One region of the Streptomyces akebiae genome, then DNA from elsewhere that is predicted to be linked to it. Evidence: riboswitches for the same ligand, from Rfam matches in the RefSeq annotation. Region 1 holds a riboswitch; each other region holds the start of a gene.
What was found. A riboswitch is a leader RNA that binds a small molecule or an ion and turns the genes downstream of it on or off. The one in region 1 is predicted to bind cyclic di-AMP.
Positions count from the first base shown of each region.

Region 2: it holds a riboswitch for cyclic di-AMP, as region 1 does, so the genes downstream of both, K1J60_RS26225 (LysM peptidoglycan-binding domain-containing protein) here and K1J60_RS11630 (M23 family metallopeptidase) in region 1, are expected to answer to the same signal.
Region 3: it holds a riboswitch for cyclic di-AMP, as region 1 does, so the genes downstream of both, K1J60_RS38205 (C40 family peptidase) here and K1J60_RS11630 (M23 family metallopeptidase) in region 1, are expected to answer to the same signal.

Region 1 covers NZ_CP080647.1:2,695,350-2,702,261, forward strand. The annotation lists gene K1J60_RS11615 (bifunctional acetate--CoA ligase family protein/GNAT family N-acetyltransferase) at 1-1,086, opposite strand, end outside; gene K1J60_RS11620 (HPr family phosphocarrier protein) at 1,289-1,570, shown strand; gene K1J60_RS11625 (GntR family transcriptional regulator) at 1,740-2,444, opposite strand; gene K1J60_RS11630 (M23 family metallopeptidase) at 2,674-3,462, opposite strand; cyclic di-AMP (ydaO/yuaA leader) riboswitch at 3,476-3,649, opposite strand; gene K1J60_RS11635 (M16 family metallopeptidase) at 3,853-5,241, opposite strand; gene K1J60_RS11640 (M16 family metallopeptidase) at 5,238-6,611, opposite strand.
Region 2 covers NZ_CP080647.1:6,067,748-6,074,659, forward strand. The annotation lists gene K1J60_RS26200 (SurA N-terminal domain-containing protein) at 1-613, shown strand, start outside; gene K1J60_RS26205 (nucleoside triphosphate pyrophosphohydrolase) at 702-1,718, shown strand; gene K1J60_RS26210 (hypothetical protein) at 1,720-2,211, shown strand; gene K1J60_RS26215 (cytochrome P450 family protein) at 2,311-3,621, shown strand; gene K1J60_RS26220 (LysM peptidoglycan-binding domain-containing protein) at 3,841-4,890, shown strand; cyclic di-AMP (ydaO/yuaA leader) riboswitch at 5,073-5,272, shown strand; gene K1J60_RS26225 (LysM peptidoglycan-binding domain-containing protein) at 5,277-5,966, shown strand; gene eno (phosphopyruvate hydratase) at 6,423-6,912, shown strand, end outside.
Region 3 covers NZ_CP080647.1:8,780,781-8,787,692, reverse strand. The annotation lists gene K1J60_RS38215 (ATP-dependent Clp protease proteolytic subunit) at 108-749, shown strand; gene K1J60_RS38210 (hypothetical protein) at 757-1,074, shown strand; cyclic di-AMP (ydaO/yuaA leader) riboswitch at 1,447-1,617, shown strand; gene K1J60_RS38205 (C40 family peptidase) at 1,621-2,094, shown strand; partial or broken gene K1J60_RS38200 (DUF6328 family protein) at 2,172-2,678, shown strand; gene K1J60_RS38195 (ATP-binding protein) at 2,787-3,245, opposite strand; gene K1J60_RS38190 (helix-turn-helix domain-containing protein) at 3,493-4,353, shown strand; gene K1J60_RS38185 (DUF397 domain-containing protein) at 4,363-4,587, shown strand; gene K1J60_RS38180 (8-amino-7-oxononanoate synthase) at 4,645-5,775, opposite strand; gene bioB (biotin synthase BioB) at 5,973-6,912, shown strand, end outside.

The DNA of each region.
Region 1 (6,912 bases):
ACCGGAGCGCGGTGTCTCGGGGGCGAGCGAGGCGTTGAGCCGTACGTCGAGGGCGGTGTTGATGATGCCGAAGGCGTTCGGCCCGATGATGCGCATGCCGTACGAGCGGGCCTGGCGCACCAGTTCGCGCTGGCGTTCGCGCCCGTCGGGCCCGCTCTCCGCGTATCCGGCGGAGACGACCACGAGGCCCTGCACACCGTGCTCGCCGCACTCGGCGACGACCTCGGGGACATGGGCGGCGGGGACGGCGACCACCGCGAGGTCGACGGGTCCCTCGATGTCGGTGACGGACCGGTGCGCGGGCACCCCGGCGAGTTCCTTCTCGTCCTCCCCGAGCGCCTTGTTGACCGCGTAGAGCCGCCCCGTGAAGCCCGCGTCCCGGAGGTTGGCGAGCACGCCGCGGCCCACTCCGCCCGGCGTGCGCCCGGCGCCGACGACCGCGACCGCGCCGGGGGCGAGCAGTCGCTGGACGGACCTGGCCTCGGCGCGCTGCTCCCGGGCGCGCTGGACGGCGAGGGAGCGGTCGGTGGGTTCCAGGTCGAACTCCAGCCGGACGACGCCGTCCTCGAAGCTGCGCTGCTGCTGGTACCCGGCGTCGGTGAACACCTTGATCATCTTGCTGTTGGCCGGCAGCACCTCGGCGGCGAAGCGTCTGATGTCGCGCTCGCGGGCGACGGCGGCGATGTGTTCGAGCAGGGCGGAGGCGACGCCGCGGCCCTGGTGGGCGTCCTGCACGAGGAAGGCGACCTCGGCCTCGTCGGCGGGGGCGGACGCGGGCATCCCGTCGGCGCCGATGCGGTCGTAGCGTACGGTGGCGATGAACTCGCCGCCGACCGTGGCGGCGAGCCCCACCCGGTCCACGAAGTCGTGGTGCGTGAAGCGGTGGACGTCCTTGGCGGACAGGCGAGGGTACGGCGCGAAGAAGCGGTAGTACTTCGACTCGTCCGAGACCTGCTCGTAGAAGCTGACGAGACGCTCGGCGTCATCAACGGTGATGGGCCTGATGCGTGCGGTGCCGCCGTCGCGCAGCACCACGTCGGCCTCCCAGTGGGCGGGGTACTCGTGCCGGTCCGACGAGGTCTGCATGGGCCCCAGAGTACGGCTCGCGTCCGACAACGGCGCGGGGCAGTCTGGGGGACGCACGACAGAAGCACAACAGAAGTGCGACAGCCGGTTCGCGGTCAGGCCGTGGGCCCGTTCCGGTACGTCGCCCCATATGGGAAACTGGTCTAGACAACCCGGTCTAGACCTCTCTGCAGCACCCGAGACACCTGAAGGGCAGCATCACATGGCTGAGCGCCGCGTCAACGTCGGCTGGGCCGAGGGCCTCCACGCCCGACCCGCATCCATCTTCGTCCGGGCCACCACGGCCTCCGGTATCCCCGTGACGATCGCCAAGGCCGACGGGAACCCCGTCAACGCGGCCTCCATGCTCGCGGTCCTGGGCCTCGGCGCCCAGGGCGGCGAGGAGATCGTGCTCGCCTCCGACGCCGAGGGCGCGGACGCCGCGCTCGACCGTCTGGCGAAGCTCGTCGCCGAGGGGCTCGAAGAACTCCCCGAGACGGTCTGAGCGACCGGGTAACCGAAGCGGAAAGGCCTGAAAAGCCGCCCCGCAGACACACCGAAGGGCTCGTCCGATTTATCGGGCGAGCCCTTCGCATTTCCGTCCGGTTTCCGTTCTGCGGGCAGCAGAAATAATGCCCTTCGGAATTCTTCCCTCTTTGTATACGGCGCCTGTGTTAATGCCGCAGGCTCGGCATGTTTACGGGGTGTTGCGAAGTCCTCACACGCTCCGGCCGCTCCGCCCCGCCGGCCCCGGCCGGAAATCGGAGCCGGTGCGCGGCGGTGGCCCGCTCGGTGTGCAGGGACGTGATCGCCCGGGCCCGGTCGCTGTCGCCGCGCGCGACCGCGTCCACGATGCCGCCGTGGTCCGCCCAGGACTCCACGGGGTCGGCCGGCGCCTCGACCGCGTACATCCAGGCGATCTTGTGCCGCAGCTGGGCGAGTGTCGAGGTCAGGGCGGGGCTGCCGGAGGCCTGCGCGAGCGTCTCGTGGAACCAGCCGCCCAGCGAGCGCAGATCCTCGCTGTTGCCCCTCCTGGCCCGCTCCTGGCCCAGCCTGACCAGGCCCCGCAACACCTTCAGGTGGGCCTCCGTACGCCGCTGCGCGGCGCGGGCGGCCCCCAGGGGCTCCAGCAGCATGCGCATCTCCAGCAGGTCGGCGGCCTCCTGCTCGGTCGGCTCGGCGACGCACGCGCCCGCGTGCCGACGGGTCACCACGAAGCCCTCGGCCTCCAGCGTGCGCAACGCCTCACGCACGGGCACCCGACTGACGCCGTAACGGCGGGCGAGCAGTTCCTCGGTGAGCCGGCTGCCGCGCTCGTAGACACCCGCGACGATGTCATCACGGATCGCCGTGCATACCGAGTGCGCCGGAATACGCATGACCGACCTCCGCCTTAATCCCCGTGAAACGTCGATGATTGACGTGTGTTCCAGCGACTCTATTGCAGAGAGCCGGAATTTCCGATGGCGGACCGGAATCCATGGATATTTTTTGGACAGGAGGTACGTCACAAGAGGTGCGTCGCAACAGGTTTGCGCAGCAGGTACGCACAACGAGGAAAGCCCCGGCTCGGTGAGCCGGGGCCTCCTGCGAAGCGTCGGAAGCGCGTCAGACGTTCACGCCGTGCGAGCGCAGGTACGCGGCGGGGTCGATGTCCGAGCCGTACTCGGCCGTCGTCCGGGCCTCGAAGTGCAGGTGGGCGCCGGTGACGTTGCCGGTCGCCCCGGAGAGGCCTATCTGCTGGCCGGGGGTGACCGTCTGGCCGACGGAGACGCCGATGGACGACAGGTGGCCGTACTGGGTGTACGTGCCGTCGTTCATCTTGATGACGATGTTGTTGCCGTAGGCGCCACCCCAGCCCGCCTCGACGACGGTGCCGGAGCCGACGGCGACGACGGCCGTACCGGACGCGGCGTGGAAGTCGACACCGGTGTGGCTGCCGGAGGACCAGACGGCGCCGCCGGTCTTATAGCCGGTGGAGATGTAGGAGCCGCTGATGGGGGCGACGTAGGCGTTGAGGCGCTCGCGCTCGGCCGCGCGGGCGGCGCGGGCCTTGATCTCCTCGCGCTCCTTGGCGGCGGCACGTTCCTGCTCGGCCTTCTCGGCGGCGGCCTTCCTGGCCTCCTCCTGCGCCTTCTTCTTGACGGCGGCCACCTCGGCGGCCTGCTGCTGGGCCACGGCCTGGGCGTCGACCTGGTCCGCGACCGTGTCGCCGAGGGTGATGATCTGGTTCAGGCCGGTCTGCTCGACGGCGGGCTCTTCCGCGGCGAGCGCGGGGCCGGCCAGAGTGCCGAGGACACCGGTGGTGGTGAGAGCGGCTACGCCCACGTTCCTCGTGGTCGTGCGCTGCACACGGCCGGGACGGCGGTGCTTCCCGGGGGCGCGGGTGAACGCCATGAAGTGGCTGGTCCTTTCCTTCCTTCTCGCCTACCGGGTTAGCTGACGGGTTCGGAGCAGGAAGGTCTCCTACGGCTACCCCTCGTTTCGCGTCGCTCCGCGAAGGGCACCCGATTCACCCCAGGGACTGTGATGGGTCCCCGGCTCCCCTGGCTCGCGCCATGCGGGGACTCGGCGATGACTGTCCGGTGCCGCGGCTGCGGCGAACTTCTGACGAACAGCCGGACCGACGCTAAGTGGGCCGTCTTCGAAATAACAAACGGATCACAGGATTTGTTGCGTACGCCACAGGTCAGACACGCAACCTCCGCCATCAATAGGGACAAACGGGGGCCCTGGTGACTCTTCCGTCACCAGGGCCCCACTGACACGCGTCCGTACGGTCAGCCCCTACTCGGCCGGGACGACGGTGACTTCGCCGATTCCGAGGGCCCTGACGGGCTCCTCGATCTGCGCGGCGTCCCCGACGAGGACGGTCACCAGACGGTCCACCGGGAAGGCGCTCACGGCCGCGGCGGTGGCCTCCACGGTGCCGGTGGCGGCGAGTTGGCGGTACAGCGTCGACTGGTAGTCGTCCGGCAGGTACTGCTCGACCTGGTCGGCCAGCGTGCTCGCCACGGCCGCGGCCGTCTCGAACTTGAGGGGGGCGACCCCGACGAGGTTCTGCACGGCGACGTCACGCTCGGCGTCGGTCAGGCCCTCGGCGGCGAGGGTGCGCAGCACCGTCCACAGGTCGTCGAGCGCCGGCCCGGTGTTGGGGGTGTCGACGGAGCCGCTGATGGCGAGCATCGCGATGCCCGAACCGTCGGGCGCGGCCCGCAAAACCTGGCCGAACGCCCGCACGCCGTAGGTGTAGCCCTTCTCCTCGCGCAGGACGCGGTCCAGGCGGGAGGTGAGGGTCCCGCCGAGGCAGTAGGTGCCGAGCACCTGGGCCGGCCACACGCGGTCGTGCCGGTCGGCGCCCACCCGGCCGATGAGCAACTGGGTCTGCACGGAACCGGGGCGGTCCACGATGATCACGCGGCCGGTGTCGTCCGCGCTCACCGACGGCACGGGGCGCGGCGCCGCCGAGGAGCCGGTCCAGGCGCCCAGGGTGTCGCCGAGCAGCGCGTCGAGGTCGACCCCCGTGAGGTCGCCGACGACCACGGCGGTGGCCGTCGCGGGGCGTACGTGCCGCTCGTAGAAGGCGCGTACGGCCGCGGAGTCGATGCCCTCGACGGTCTCCTCGGTGCCCTGGCGGGGCCGCGACATCCGGGAGGTGGCCGGGAACAGCTGCTTGGAGAGCTCCTTGGCGGCCCGGCGACCGGGATTGGCGGTCTCGTGCGGGATCTCGTCGAGCCGGTTGGCGACCAGCCGCTCGATCTCGGCGTCCTCGAAGGCGGGGGCCCGCAGGGCGTCGGCGAGCAGGCCGAGGGCCTTCTCCAGCCGCGACACCGGCACTTCGAGGGACAGGCGTACACCGGGGTGGTCGGCGTGCGAGTCGAGGGTGGCGCCGCAGCGCTCCAGCTCGGCGGCGAACTCCTCGGCCGTGTGCTTGTCGGTGCCCTCGGAGAAGGCCCTGGTCATGATGGTGGCGACGCCCTCGATGCCGGCGGGCTCGGCGTCCAGGGGCGCGTCGAGGAGCACCTCGACGGCGACGACCTGCTGGCCGGGGCGGTGGCAGCGCAGCACGGTCATGCCGTTGTCCAGGGTGCCGCGCTCGGGCGCCGGGAACGCCCAGGGCCTGGCCTCGCCGGCCTGGGGCTGCGGGTGGAAGTCCATGGTCGCGAGCTCGGTCACTTCGCCGACTCCTCGGTCTCGTCGGTGGTTTCGGCGGCCTCGGCCGCGGCGGTCTCCTCGTCGGCCTCTTCACCCGCGACGGGCTCGTAGACGAGCACCGCGCGGTTGTCGGGCCTCAGGCGGGCCTTGGCGATCTCCTGGACCTCGTCGGCCGTCACCTCCAGGACCCGGTCGACGGCCGTCAGGGCGAGTTTCGGGTCACCGAACAGCACCGCGTACCGGCACAGTTCGTCGGCGCGGCCCGCGACGGTGCCGAGCCGGTCCAGCCACTCGCGCTCCAACTGGGCCTGCGCCCGCTCCATCTCCTCCGCCGTGGGACCCTCCGCGGCGAACCGGGCGAGCTCCTCGTCGACGGCGGCCTCGATGACCGGCACCTCGACGTCACCGGAGGTCTTGACGTCCATCCACGCCATGGAGGGCGCGCCGGCCAGCCGCAGCAGGCCGAATCCGGCCGTCACGGCCGTACGGTCACGTCGTACGAGCCGGTTGTAGAGGCGGGACGACTCGCCGCCGCCGAGGATCGTGAGCGCCAGGTCGGCCGCGTCGCACGCGCGCGTGCCGTCCTCCGGCAGCCGGTAGGCGGCCATCAACGCGCGCGCGGGCACGTTCTCCTCGACGACCTCGCGCCGCTGCTCACCCATGACGTCCGGCAGCGAGCCGTCGCGGGGCGCGGGCTTGCCGTCGTAGGCGGGGATGGAGCCGAAGTACTTCTCCACCCACGCGAGGGTCTGCTCCGGGTCGATGTCGCCGACGATCGACAGGACGGCGTTGTTGGGCGCGTAGTACGTCCGGAAGAACTGCTGGGCGTCCTCCAGGCTCGCCGCCTCCAGGTCGTCCATCGAGCCGATCGGCGTGTGGCGGTAGGGGTGGCCCTCGGGGTAGGCCAGGCGGAAGATCTTCTCGAAGGCGGTGCCGTAGGGCACGTTGTCGTACCGCTGGCGGCGCTCGTTCTTGACGACGGCCCGCTGGTTGTCCAGGTTCTTCTGGTCGAGCGCGAGCAGCAGGCTGCCCATGCGGTCGGCCTCCAGCCACAGCGCCAGTTCCAGCTGGTGGGTGGGCATGGTCTCGAAGTAGTTGGTGCGCTCCCAGCTGGTGGTGCCGTTCAGCGAACCGCCGGCGCCCTGGACCAGCTCGAAGTGGCCGTTGTCCTTGACCTGGCCCGAGCCCTGGAACATCAGGTGCTCGAAGAGGTGGGCGAGGCCCGTACGGCCCTCGACCTCGTGGCGCGATCCGACGTCGTACCAGAGGCACACCGCGGCGACCGGGGTCAGGTGGTCCTCGGAGAGCACCACGCGCAGGCCGTTGTCCAGGCGGTGCTCCCTCACTGTCAGGCCTTCGGAGCCGGCCTCGGCTGTGGCCGTGTGACCCATGGGCGGTACGTCCCTTCGATCGCTGTGCTGTGGTCGCGGAATCCGTGGCGGTCGCCGTCGGGGAATCGCCGCGGAAACCGCTGTTTTCCTGCCGGTCCTGCCACTGTATGCAAGCGCGCGGACCCCTGGAGAAGTTCCCGGGGCTCGTACGCCGAGAGCGAGACGGGGGTTGCGTTCGACGGTCGCTGGTTAAAGTCGGCGCACGCTGTTGACGCGGCGGCTCGGGAGGCGAGCCCGGCGGTCGGTGCCGGGTCGTGTCGGGCTTGTCAGTGCGGCAGTCCACAATGGTGCGCGTCAGTTC
Region 2 (6,912 bases), 3.4 Mb from region 1:
GCTCCTCACCGCCTGCGGAGGCGATGCGCATCCCGGCGCGGCGGCCGTCGTCGGCGACGACCGGATCACCGTCGCGCAACTGGAGAACCGGGTGAACGAGGTGCGCGCCGCCCAGCGTGCCGCCAGCACGGACGAGAGCCAGTACCAGCAGGTCGTCGCCCAGAGCAGCGCCCTCACCCGCAACACCCTGAACGGCATGGTCCTGGAGAAGGTCCTCGACCAGGCGCTGGAGGACGCGGGTGTGACCGTCACCCGCAAGGAGGTCCAGCAGTACCGTTCCGGCCTGGAGACGGAGGCCGGCGGCGCCGAGGCCCTCGAAGCGGCCTACCTGCAGCGCTACAGCGTCGCCCCCGAGCAGTTGGAGGACAGCCTCCGCAGCGATGTCGAGGTGCAGAAACTCGCCACCGCCCTCGGCGCCGACCTGAACAGCCAGGAGGGCGGCACCGTCTTCTGGAAGGCCCTCTCGCAGGCCTCCGAGAAACTCGACGTCGACCTCAACCCCCGCTACGGCAGCTGGGGCGTCGACAAGGCCTCCGGCCGCGTCGGCCTGCTGGAGGCCAAGACACCTTGGGTGAAGGACGTCACGGGAACGGGGTCGCAGGAGCCGGCGTGACGCCGAGCCGAACCGGTCCCGTCCGTACTCTCCGCGGGGGCTGTGGACAACTTCGGGGGTCGTCGGTGACGTGGGTTACGTTCGTGGGGTGAACGCACACCGCCCCGACGGCGACCCCGCCTCCACGGCCCCCGGGACGTCGTCCTCCGACCCCGGCCGAGTCGTCCTGCTCACCACCAGCCACCGCGTGGCGCCCGGCCTGCTGTCCTGGCCCGCCTGGCAGGCACTGCACGGGGCGGACCGCGTCCTGTGCGCGGACGAGGCGCACCCCCAGCTTCCCTACCTGCGCGAGGCCGGCGTCACGGTCGAGCGGGCGACCCCGACGGCCGAGGACCTGGTCGACGCCTGCGCCGGCGACCGCACGGTGGTCGTGGTGGCCACGGCCGACGGCGAACCCCGCCTCACCGACGGCCTCGCCCGCCTCGCCGGCTCGGGCCGCGTCCGGATGCCGTCCCTGGAGCTGCTCCCCGCCTCGTACGACCTCCCCGGCGCGCGCCTGCTCGACCTCGTCCAGGTCATGGACCGCATCCGCGCCGAATGCCCGTGGTCCTCCCAGCAGACCCACAAGGGCCTCGCCAAGTACGGCATCGAGGAGGCGTACGAACTCGTCGAGGCCATCGAGGAGGGCGACCGCGACGAACTCCGCGAGGAACTGGGCGACGTCCTCCTCCAGGTCGTCTTCCACGCCCGCATCGCCGAGGACGACCCCGACACCCCCTTCTCCATCGACGACGTCGCCGCCGGCATCGTCACCAAGCTCATCCACCGCCACCCCCACGTCTTCGGCGACGAGACGGCCACCACCCCGGAGGAGGTCAAGGCGCACTGGCTCCGCACGAAGGCCATAGAAAAACGCCGGGAGTCCGTGACCGACGGCATCCCCCTGGGTCAGCCCGGCCTGGCCCTGGCCGCCAAACTCTCTTCCCGCGTCCGCACCGCCGACCTGGCCGTCCCGCTGCCCCAGGGCCAGGACATCGGCTACGAGCTCCTCACCCTCGCCGCCCGGGCCGAAGCCGAGGGCACCGACCCCGAAGCGGCCCTGAGAGCGGCGGCCCGCGCCTACCGCGACGCGATCCGAGCCGCGGAGGGCCTGGACGAGGGCTGACATGACCAGGAGCGACAGCACTCCCGACCTGATGTGGGACGAGGTCGCGGAGAGCTTCGATCCCGAACTGATGGGCACCCTGCCGGACCTGTACGTCCCGGACACCGCGACGGAGCACTGGCAGGCGCTGCTCGACCTCGTCGCGGAGAGCGACTGGAAGCACGAGTACATCGAAGGGACGACACCCCGCGCCGTACCGAGCGCCGCACACGTCCTCGCACGACCGCGCGACGCCGAATGCCCTCAGCTGAGGGTCTGGCCGGCGGAGGACATGCTGGCGATCTTCCGGTTCCTCTCGGACGAGGAGATCGACTTCGACATCGACCTGCGGGAGATCCAGGGCCAGGACCGGCTCGACGCGTTCTGTGACTTCCTGCGCCGCCTCGGCCGTCACCTCGCCAAACCGGTCGTGATGTGCCCGGAAGGCGCGTACGACCGCCCGGTGCTCGGGTACGACCCCGTGCTCGACCGCGTCCGCGTGCCGCGTGACTGAGCACGCCGACATCAGTGGAGGCGAGATCAGTGGAGGCGGACTGACGGAGCAGGCCCCGGCCGCGACGGAGGCCTCCCGTCCGCCCGATACCGTCGACGCGTGACCAACCAGCCCGCACCCACCCCCACCGGCACCCCCACGGGACCTCCCGCGCCCGAGCTGTTCACCTGGGAGTTCGCCACCGACCCCTACCCGGCGTACGCCTGGCTCCGGGAGCACGCCCCGGTGCACCGCACCCGGCTGCCCAGCGGTGTGGAGGCCTGGCTGGTCACCCGCTACGACGATGCCAAGCAGGCCCTCGCCGACGCGCGTCTCTCGAAGAACCCCGCGCACCACGACGAGCCCGCCCACGCCAAGGGGAAGACCGGCATCCCCGGTGAGCGCAAGGCCGAGTTGATGACGCATCTGCTCAACATCGATCCGCCGGACCACACACGGCTGCGCCGTCTGGTCTCGAAGGCGTTCACGCCCCGCAGGGTCGCCGAATTCGCCCCCCGGGTGCAGGAGTTGACCGATCAGCTCATCGGACGTTTCGCGGAGACGGGCGAAGCCGATCTCATCCACGACTTCGCCTTTCCCCTGCCCATCTACGCCATCTGCGACCTGCTCGGCGTCCCCCGTGAGGACCAGGACGACTTCCGGGACTGGGCGGGCATGATGATCCGGCACGGCGGCGGCCCGAGGGGCGGTGTCGCGCGGTCGGTCAAGAAGATGCGCGGCTATCTCGCCGACCTCATCCACCGCAAACGGGAAGGCCTCACCGAGCACCCCGCCCCCGGCGAGGACCTCATCTCAGGGCTCATCCGCGCCTCCGACCACGGCGAGCACCTCACCGAGAACGAGGCCGCGGCGATGGCGTTCATCCTGCTCTTCGCCGGCTTCGAGACGACCGTCAACCTCATCGGGAACGGCACCTACGCCCTGCTCACGCACCCCGAGCAGCGCACCCGCCTCCAGGCCTCCCTCGCCGCCGGGGAGAGGGCACTGCTCGAAACCGGCGTCGAGGAACTCCTGCGCTACGACGGCCCCGTGGAACTCGCCACCTGGCGCTTCGCGACCCGGCCCCTCACCGTCGGCGGGCAGGACATCGCCCCGGGCGACCCCGTCCTCGTCGTCCTCGCGGCGGCCGACCGCGACCCGGCCCGCTTCCGGGACCCCGACACCCTCGACCTCTCCCGCCGTGACAACCAGCACCTCGGCTACGGCCACGGCATCCACTACTGTCTCGGCGCCCCGCTGGCCCGCCTCGAAGGCCAGACCGCGCTCGCGACTCTCCTCACCCGTCTCCCCGACCTCCGACTCGCGGTGGATCCAGCCGATCTGAGGTGGCGCGGAGGGCTCATCATGCGGGGGTTGCGCACGCTTCCGGTGGAATTCACCCCGCAAGGGCGGTCCGGGAGCGGTTCGTGACGCGGTTCGTAAGCGGTACGTAGTAGTACCCGGGCAGCCCGTAGCACTACCCCATTCCGCGACGGAAAGTGACACTCCCTCAAGTCTGTGATCTTCACGTGATCTGCGCTGCATTGACTTGTGACAACTGATCGACTCCCGCTACGTTCACACGTCAGTGCGAAGGGGTCACCCCACACCCTTCGCACCGGTCACCGCTGTCGCGTGAAAGGCAACCGCATGCTCTCCGGGAACGGTCGACACCGTCGCCCCCGTCAGGCTCCCGCCCTCCTCGTCGCGGCCGGAGTGACCGGCTCGGCCATCGCGATCCCCCTGCTCGGCGCCACCGGCGCGAGCGCGGCCAGCGGAACCACCTGGGACCAGGTGGCGGAGTGCGAGAGCGGCGGCTTCTGGAGCGCGGACACCGGGAACGGACGCTACGGCGGCCTCCAGCTCACCCAGGCGAACTGGGAGAAGTACGGCGGCCTCGACTACGCGACCAGCGCCGATCAGGCCAGTCGTTCGCAGCAGATAGCCGTCGCCGAGAAGGTGCTCGCCGACCAGGGCGTCGGTGTCTGGGCCACCTGCGGTCTGCTCCACAACCTCGGCGGTGACTCGGGTTCCGCCGACGTGGACACGGGCGTCGCGGGCGACTCGACGGATTCGGATGACCCGTCTGGTTCATCCGATTCGTCCGGTACATCGGGTTCGTCTAGTTCTTCGGATCCATCCGGTTCTTCCGGCAAGGTCGACGGGGCCGACTCGGCAAAGTCCGCCGACTCCACCGACTCCGACGCCTCGGGCGACTCGACCTCCGACGCCTTCGAAGGGTCCACCAAGGCCAGGACCGGTACGGGCGCCGACGCCGACTCGGGTGACTCGGACGGCTCCACGGCCTCCGAGGGTTCAAAAGCGGACAAGTCGGAACAGAGTGATGGCTCTTCGGCTGACGAGGGTGAAGGCGGCACCGGTCGCCATCGCGGCGCCAGTGCCGACGAGAGCGCCTCCGGCGCGGAGGTCGGCGCGGACGTGACCGACGGCTCGCGCGCCGCCGACTCCACCCCCTCCGGCCGTCACGCCTCCCGCGGTGGCGACGCGGCGCGGGAGGCCGCGGACGGCGCCTACACCGTCCGCGCGGGCGACAGTCTGACGCGGATCGCGAACTCGCTGGACCTGACCGGTGGGTGGCGCGAGCTGTACGCCGAGAACGAGGGCACGGTAGGAACCGACCCGGACCTCATCCTTCCCGGTCAGACCCTCGAAGTCGGTGCCGAAACGGGCGAAAAGTAGCGACAGTTCAGGTCACTGTTCGCCCCTGAATGCCCGTTTTGATCTAGGTGGGAGATGAATCACAGACCCCCTGATCGTCTTTGAAATCCGGGCAATCACGTGTTTACGGTCGTGACCGCTCGCCACAGCGGGCCCCTGCGGTCGGTACGCCGAATCCTGCCAACGGCCGCAAGGAACAGTCGTCGCGTCAAGCGCCGTAGGCAGGAGCGGGGGACCCAAGGTAAGTGCCGGGTCCGGTGGTTGCGGCCCTTCGGGGGCGTACGTCCGGAACCGGCTCGGGGTGAAGCCGCGCGACGTGAGCCGAGAGGCGAGCGTGCGCGGCCGGGCAACTCAACCGGCCCGAACCCGACAGCTCACCTCGCAGGCGTCGGTGAGGGGATCTCTCCATGCTGTTTTCCAGCAAGGGCAAGCACCGTCGTCCGGCCGTTCTTCATCGGTCTGCTCGCGCCATCGCCGTCGCCGGTGTCACCGGCGCCGCCGCCATCGCCGCCCCGCTGATGGCCGCCGGCAGCGCCTCCGCCGCCACCGCCTCCGAGTGGGACGCCGTCGCCCAGTGCGAGTCCGGCGGCAACTGGTCCATAAACACCGGCAACGGCTACTACGGCGGCCTGCAGTTCTCCGCCTCCACCTGGGCCGGCTACGGCGGCACGCAGTACGCCTCCACCGCCGACCAGGCGACCAAGGCCCAGCAGATCGCGATCGCCGAGAAGGTCCTCGCGGGCCAGGGCAAGGGTGCCTGGCCGGTCTGCGGCAAGGGCCTGTCCGGCGCCTCGTACGACGGCGCCGCCGCCTCCTCCGGCTCCTCGGACTCCGGCTCCTCGCAGCAGAGCACCAAGAAGAGCACCGAGGACACCCGCGCCTCCCGCTCCTCCGAGCGCGCCACCGTCGAGACCCCGACCGGCAAGAAGGTCAAGAAGGGCGACGGCGAGTACAAGGTCGTCACCGGCGACACCCTCAGTGGCATCGCCGCGAAGAAGAACGTCAAGGGTGGCTGGGAGAAGCTCTTCGAGCTGAACAAGGACATCATCGACGACGCCGACTTCATCTACCCGGGCCAGCAGCTCCACCTGAGCTGACCCGCGGCGTCGGCGACGGTCGCCACACGCCTGCCGCCCCCACGGCCGTCCCCCACGGCCGGGCAGGCGGGGCCGGTTCGGCCGGGCCGAGAATTCGGGCCGCTTCCCGGCTGAACCACAGCCCGCTCACATCCGTGTCCTCCATAGTGAAGACCTCGTGAGGGCCGTCCCCCCGTCCCCACGGGCTCCCCGCCCCGGTGCGCATTCCCCCGTACGCACCGGGGCGGGGTTTTTTCATGCCCGGTCGCCCCGCCCGGGCCCGGCCGTTTCCGCGCCGCTCCGCCTTTCTGTTCACTTTCCGGCCCACCCCCCTTTGTTCCGGCCTGAAACAATGGGTACGGTCTGTCTGTCCACGGGACGGTCGGTCGGCTGCCGACGAGCCCGGGGCGGTTAGGCTCTAGTCGCAGGGCCCGCGGGCCCCGCAGTTCCGCGTCACATCCCATGAAGGAGATGCTCGTGCCGTCCATCGACGTCGTCGTAGCCCGGGAAATCCTCGACTCGCGAGGCAACCCCACCGTCGAGGTCGAGGTCGGCCTCGACGACGGCAGCACGGGTCGTGCCGCCGTTCCGTCCGGCGCCTCCACCGGTGCCTTCGAAGCCATCGAGCTCCGTGACGGCGACCCCAACCGCTACCTCGGCAAGGGCGTCGAGAAGGCCGTCCTCGCCGTGATCGAGCAGATCGGCCCGGAGCTCGTCGGCTACGACGCCACCGAGCAGCGCCTGATCGACCAGGCGATGTTCGACCTGGACGCCACCGACAACAAGGGCTCCCTCGGCGCCAACGCCATCCTCGGCGTCTCCCTCGCCGTCGCCCACGCCGCCTCCGAGGCCAGCGACCTCCCGCTCTTCCGCTACCTGGGCGGCCCGAACGCGCACCTGCTGCCCGTTCCGATGATGAACATCCTGAACGGCGGCTCGCACGCCGACTCCAACGTGGACATCCAGG
Region 3 (6,912 bases), 6.1 Mb from region 1:
GCGGAACCGGCTCCCCGCGCGGATTTTCGCTTTCGGCCGATCCTCCCCTCCCCGCATACGTACGTCCTGTACATTTTTGACAGAGTCGATCAGAGGAGGCGTGTCCCATGCCCGCGAACCGACCGTCGGCCCGCCAGGTGCTGCCCGGGTTCACCGAGCGCACCACTGCGGGTCACCGAACGATGGATCCGTACTCGAAGTTGCTGGAAGAACGGATCGTGTTCCTCGGGACGCAGATCGACGACACGTCGGCGAACGACGTGATGGCGCAGTTCATGCACCTCGAGCACCAGTCGCCGGACCGCGACATCTCGCTGTACATCAACTCGCCCGGCGGCTCGTTCAGCGCGATGACGGCGATCTACGACACCATCCGCTTCGTCACCTGCGACGTGGAGACCATCTGCCTGGGGCAGGCGGGTTCGGCCGCCGCGGTGCTGCTCGCGGCGGGCACGCCGGGCAAGCGGTTCGTGCTTCCGGGGGCGCGTGTACTGATCCACCAGCCGGCGGTGGCCGAACGGATCGAGGGACAGGCCGACGATCTGGCGATCCAGGCCCAGGAACTGACGCGCAATCGCCGCAGGCTGGAGGAGATGCTCGTCCGGCACACGGGCCGGAGCCCGGAGCGGATCAGCGCCGACATCGAGCGGGACACGTTCCTCGACGCGGAGGCGGCGGTGGAGTACGGCCTGGCCGATCGGGTGATCCCGAGCCACAGGACCACGCGCACGCTCCCCGGCGCGAGGTGAGCCGTCGATGCTCCCACCCGAACTGCCGCCGTTGCCCGCGCTCACGCGCGCCGAGGCCGAGCTGATCGACCGTTACCTGGACGTGGTCGATCTGCTCGGCCGGATCAATCCGGCCCGACCGGGCGATACGTACCGCGGGTTGCGCGCGGCGCAGGCTCTCGTCGCCAAGGCGACCGCTCTGCGCGACGCGCTCGAGCTGATGCACAGGCGCGGGGAGAACGAGGTGCACGCCCCGACGCTCGCGCGAGCCCTGCGGGTCCTGGACGGCGAGCGACGGGCGGGCCGGGTGGCGCTGCCGCCGGAGCCCGAGGACTCGCCGGCCTGAACCGATCCCGGGGCGCTCGCCGTACTACTGACGGGGCGTCCGGTCCAGGCTTCGTGCCGTCCGGACGGCCTACCGCGATCGACCTATCGGCCCATACGTCGTGAGGACCTGTGAAGTTGCGCAACATGGCTGGCACGAGGCCGGAACGCATCATTCCGGTGCTGGTGCGGACGTCCTCGACCGCCTGGACACACCAGCCGAAAATGCTCTGTCCACCCGAACGGGCGAGTGGTGAGTAAGACCACAAATCCGTGGTTCCGTTGGGATTTTCGGACGTCCGTGCGTCAAGATCCCTTCCTGACGACAAGCCCCCGCCGCAGCGGCGGGGCGATCCGGGTGGACGCCGAGTCCTGCCGCCGCCCGGATGACCGGTCGACAGGAGTGCATCGGCAGGAGTGGAGGACCCAAGCACGACGGGTCGCCGGAACGGTCAAGCCATGACCGCGCCGAGCAGCCCTTGGGGTGAAGCCGCGTCAGCGGCCGGGCAACTTCGCCAGCCCGAATCCGACAGGTCATCCTTCACAGGCGGCTGACGAAGGGTTGCGCATGACTGCGCTGAATCGTGTCCCGTCGCTGTTGACCCGGGCCGGCACGGCCTCGGCTCTGACCATCGCCGCTGTCAGCGGCAGCATCGTGGTCCCGGGCGTCGCAGCCGACGCCGAGGCCGCCACGGTGGCGTCGAAGGCACTCAAGGTCGCGGCTTCCAAGAAGGGCTCCCCTTACAAGTACGGCGCCACGGGCCCGAGCAGGTTCGACTGCTCAGGGCTGACGCTCTACTCGTTCAAGAAGGCGGGCAAGAAGCTGCCCCGTACTGCTCAGCAGCAGTACAACAAGACGAAGCACATCTCCGCGAGCAGCCGCAAGCTCGGAGACCTGGTCTTCTTCCACTCGGGCTCGAACGTCTACCACGTCGGTATCTACGCGGGGAAGGGAAAGATCTGGCACTCGCCGAAGACGGGTGACGTCGTCCGACTGCAGAAGCTCTGGACGAAGAACGTCTGGTACGGCCGGGTCCGCTGACCCACCGTCGGGGGCGGCTGAGTTCTCCGCCGCCCCCGGCAGGCGTGCGACCGGCGGTTTTGGATACACGTTCGACCATGGCCGACGAACGCACCCGTCCCGCACGCAACGAGACCCCCCTCGAACGCGCCGACCGCAATTTCTCCGAGCTGCTCCAGGAGTTGCGCGTCACCCAGACCGGGGTACAGATCCTCTTCGCGTTCCTGTTGACGTTGGCCTTCACACCGCGCTTCCCCGACCTGGACTCCGTCCAGCGCGCCACATACGTCGTCACCCTGCTGCTCGCGGTCCTCGCGGCGACGCTCTTCACCGCCCCGGCCGCCCTGCACCGCTCGCTCTTCCAGCAGAACGCCAAGCCCGTCATCGTCCAGGTCTCGTCCCGGCTGGCCACCGCGGGATTGATCGTGCTGATGCCGGCCTTCACCGGATCCGTCCTGCTCGTCGTGGACGTGACGCTCGGCCGGAAGGCCGGGATCGCCGCCGGGGCCGGCACCTTCCTCATCTGCCTGCTCCTGTGGGCCGTGCTCCCGAAACTGGTGGGCCGCCTCTCCGACCGCGACGACTCGACGACACGGGAACGGCCACGAACACCGGCGCAGACCGCGGACACACGGCCACGAACGCAACCGCAACCACGTCCACGTCCACGCCCACGCCCACGCCCACGCCCACGCCCACGGACGAGGATCTCGTCAGGTTTCCTGCGGACCGCCCGCGCTGACCGGCTGCGCGGGAACCGTCCACGGCAGTTCGATCGCTACGGTCTTACCGCCCTCCCGGGTGGGTCTGACGCTGAGCCTGCCGCCGCACTCGGCGGTCAGCCAGCGGATGATGACCATGCCCCGGCCGTTGTCCTGCTGGACGGCGGCCGGCAGCCGTTTCGGGAAGCGTGGATGGCTGTCGGTGACACCGATGCGCAGCTGCTCGTCCCGGTCGAGGGCGATGTCCACGGTGAAGGTGGGCGACTGACCGAGGGTGTGCTGGACGGCGTTGGTGGCGAGTTCGGACACGATCAGGCGCACGGTGTCCGCGATGTCGGTGTCGCCCGGCAGGCCCCATTCGGCGAGCACGTCGGCGACGTAGTTCCGGGCCGTGGACACCGAGGCGGGATCGCTCGGCAGAGTGACGGATGCTTCCAGGTGATCTGCCATGGCGAGGCGTCCCTTTCCCACGGGACCGGTGTCCGACAGGGAGCGGATGGTTCGACTACGGTCCCGGACTGGTGCTTCGCGCCAGACTGCCACTACCTGGGCTGTCACGGGTGGCGATCCACCAAGATATGCATATATCTGTCGCTCGAAGCGGTGAACTGTCCGACGGCCGAGCGTATTCGGATGGGGTTGTCGTCCATCCTCTGTCGTCACCCCGACTTCGCGCGCCGGGCGGAAGGAGAATCCCATGCAGTACGGTCCGGCGGTGCGCCGCCGCAAGCTCGGTGCCGAGTTGCGTGTCCTGCGCACCCGTTCCGCGCTCACCAGTATCGAGGCGGCCCATCGCGTGGGCTGGCACCAGTCCAAGGTGAGCCGGATCGAGACGGGCGCCAGCGGGGTGAAGCCTGCGGACGTACGCAAGCTCCTGGACGCGTACGGGGTCGACGACACCGAATTACGGGAGCTGCTCCTGGCGTTGGCGGGCTCCGAGGACGGCGGCGGGCGGCACAACTGGTGGCACGCGTACCGGGGCGTACTGCCGCCGACGTACCGGGACTTCATCAGCCTGGAGTCGCAGGCCGGGGGGATGCGGACGCTGGAGACCTCGGTGGTGCCGGGTCTGCTGCAGATTCCCGAGTACGCGCGGGCGGTGACACGGGCCGCGGTGGAGGGGCTGGAAGACGACAAACTCGACGCGCTCGTGGAGGTGCGGCTGGCGCGGCAGGAAGTGCTGCGGGGGAACCCGCCGCTGAAGCTGAGCGCCGTGCTCGACGAGGGCGTTCTCCGACGTGAGGTGGGCGGGCCCGAGATCATGGCCCGGCAGCTGGGCCGGCTGGTCGAGGCGGCCCGCCTTCCCCAGGTGCGACTGCAGGTGCTCCCGTTCACTGCCGGGGCGCACATCGGCGTCACGGGCCCTTTCGTAATTTTCTCATTTCGGAGCACATCCGATCTGGACGTGGTTGTTCTCGACCACTTGACGAGTAGCCTCTACCTCGAACGGAAAGAAGACCTCAAGGCGTATGTCGAGGCCTTCAACGCCCTTCAGATCCACGCCCTTTCGCCCGAGGACTCGTTGGATTACATCGCCGGGCTAGCCGCCGGCGCGTAAGGAGGCACCATGTCCGCACTGCCTCGGAACGTACCCACCAGTACCGAACTACGCGGAGTGCGATGGCTGCGCAGCAGTCGCAGCACGGGAATGAACAACTGCGTGGAGACGGCCCGTCCCGCGTCCGGCCGCTGGGCCGGCCTGGTGGCCGTACGCGATTCGAAGAACACGGCGGGGCCCGCCCTGCTGTTCGAACCCGACGCCTGGGAGGGATTCATCACCACGCTGCGGTGACCACCACCGACAGCGTTCGTACTTCCGCTTACGGCGACGCCCGGCCCTGACGCCGACTCACGGTCGTGTATCGCCGATGATCCCCACGGCCCGGTCGATCTGCCCCCGCGTGAGATCCGCGCGGGCGGTCAGCCGCAGCCTGGAAACGCCGTCGGGCACGGACGGTGGGCGGAAACAGCCGACGGCGAGACCCGCCGCACGGCAGTCCGCCGCCCACCGCACCGCCTGATCCGGTGACGGCGCGCGTACGGACACCACGGCGGCGTCGGGCCGCACCGCTTCATGGCCCGACGCCGTCAGCCGTGTGTGCAGTTCCCGCGCCACCTCCCGGGCCCGTGCGGCGCGCTCCGGCTCACGGCGCAGCAGCCGGAGCGCGGCGAGTGCCGCGCCGGCGGCCGCCGGGGCGAGGCCCGTGTCGAAGATGAACGTCCGGGCCGCGTTGACCAGGTGGTCGATGACCTTCGCGGGGCCGAGCACCGCACCGCCCTGGCTGCCCAGCGACTTCGACAGCGTGACCGTCACGACCACGTCGGGGTCGCCCGCGAGCCCCGCCGCGTACGGCGCGCCCCGGCCGCCGTCGCCGAGGACCCCGAGCCCGTGTGCGTCGTCCACCACGAGCCCGGCGCCGAACGCACGGCAGGCGGCGGCGAGGGAGGCCAGGGGGGCGGCGTCGCCGTCCACGGAGAACACCGTGTCCGAGACGGCGACGGCAGGCACCCCACCGCCCGTGGCCAGCGCCTTGCGGACCGCCTCCGGATCGGCGTGCGCCACGACCTGGGTGGTGCCCCGGGCCAGCCGGCAGCCGTCGATGAGGGAGGCGTGGTTGCCGGCGTCCGAGACGATCAGGGAGCCGTGCGGGGCGAGCGCGGTGACGGCGGCGAGGTTGGCCGCGTAGCCGGAGGAGAAGACGAGGGCGGCCTCGAAGCCGCAGAAGTCGGCGAGTTCACGCTCCAGCTCGCCGTGCAGCTCGGTGGTGCCGGTGACGAGACGGGAGCCGGTGGCGCCGCCGCCCCACCGGCGCGCGGCCTCGGCAGCGCCCTCGGTGATCTCGGGGTGCCGGGCCAGACCCAGGTAGTCGTTGCTCGCGAGGTCGAGGAGCGGCGAGTCGGCGGGACGGGGGCGCAGGGTCCGTACGAGACCGGCCCGGCGGCGCGCCGAGGCCTGCTCGTCGATCCAGCCGAACGCCATGGGTCCTCCGGGGTGGTGTGGGCAGCCTCCGGCGCCGGGCTGTCGTGGACGGCACGGCTGGGGCTTTTGTAGGCAGTGCACAGACACTAACGGGCCGACCAGCCGCCCACGATGTGGCAATACCCACACGTCGATCCCACTCTGTTGTCCGAACTCTCCTTGGCCGGGAGCGGTCCCGTAGGACAGGATCGGCTCTCATGGACCTGCTGAACACGCTGGTGGACAAGGGGCTCCGGCGCGAGCCGCTGAGCCGTGCCGAGGCGCTCGCCGTCCTCGGCACCTCCGACGACGAGCTGTTGGACGTGGTGGCCGCGGCCGGGAAGGTGCGCCTGCACTGGTTCGGGCGCCGGGTGAAACTGAACTATCTGGTCAACCTCAAGTCCGGACTGTGTCCCGAGGACTGTTCCTACTGCTCGCAGCGGCTCGGCTCGACCGCCGGCATCCTGAAGTACACCTGGCTCAAGCCTCACGAGGCCTCCGAGGCAGCCGCGGCCGGGCTCGCCGGGGGCGCCAAGCGGGTCTGTCTGGTGGCGTCCGGGCGTGGCCCGACCGACCGGGACGTCGACCGGGTCTCCGACACCATCAAGGCGATCAAGGACCAGAACGAGGGCGTCGAGGTGTGCGCCTGCCTCGGTCTGCTCTCCGACGGTCAGGCCGAACGCCTGCGCGAGGCGGGCGCGGACGCCTACAACCACAACCTGAACACGTCCGAGGCGACGTACGGCGAGATCACCACGACGCACACGTACGCCGACCGGGTGGACACGGTGCGCAAGGCGCACGCGGCGGGTCTGTCGGCCTGCTCGGGTCTGATCGCGGGCATGGGCGAGAGCGACGAGGACCTGGTCGACGTGGTCTTCTCGCTGCGCGAACTGGACCCGGACTCCGTTCCGGTGAACTTCCTGATCCCGTTCGAGGGCACCCCGCTCGCCAAGGAGTGGAACCTGACCCCGCAGCGCTGTCTGCGGATCCTGGCGATGGTGCGGTTCGTCTGTCCCGACAGCGAGGTGCGGATCGCGGGCGGCCGGGAGGTCCATCTCCGCTCGATGCAGCCGCTCGCCCTGCACCTGGCCAACTCGATCTTCCTCGGCGACTACCTCACCAGCGAGGGCCAGGCGGGCAAGGCCGACCTGGAGA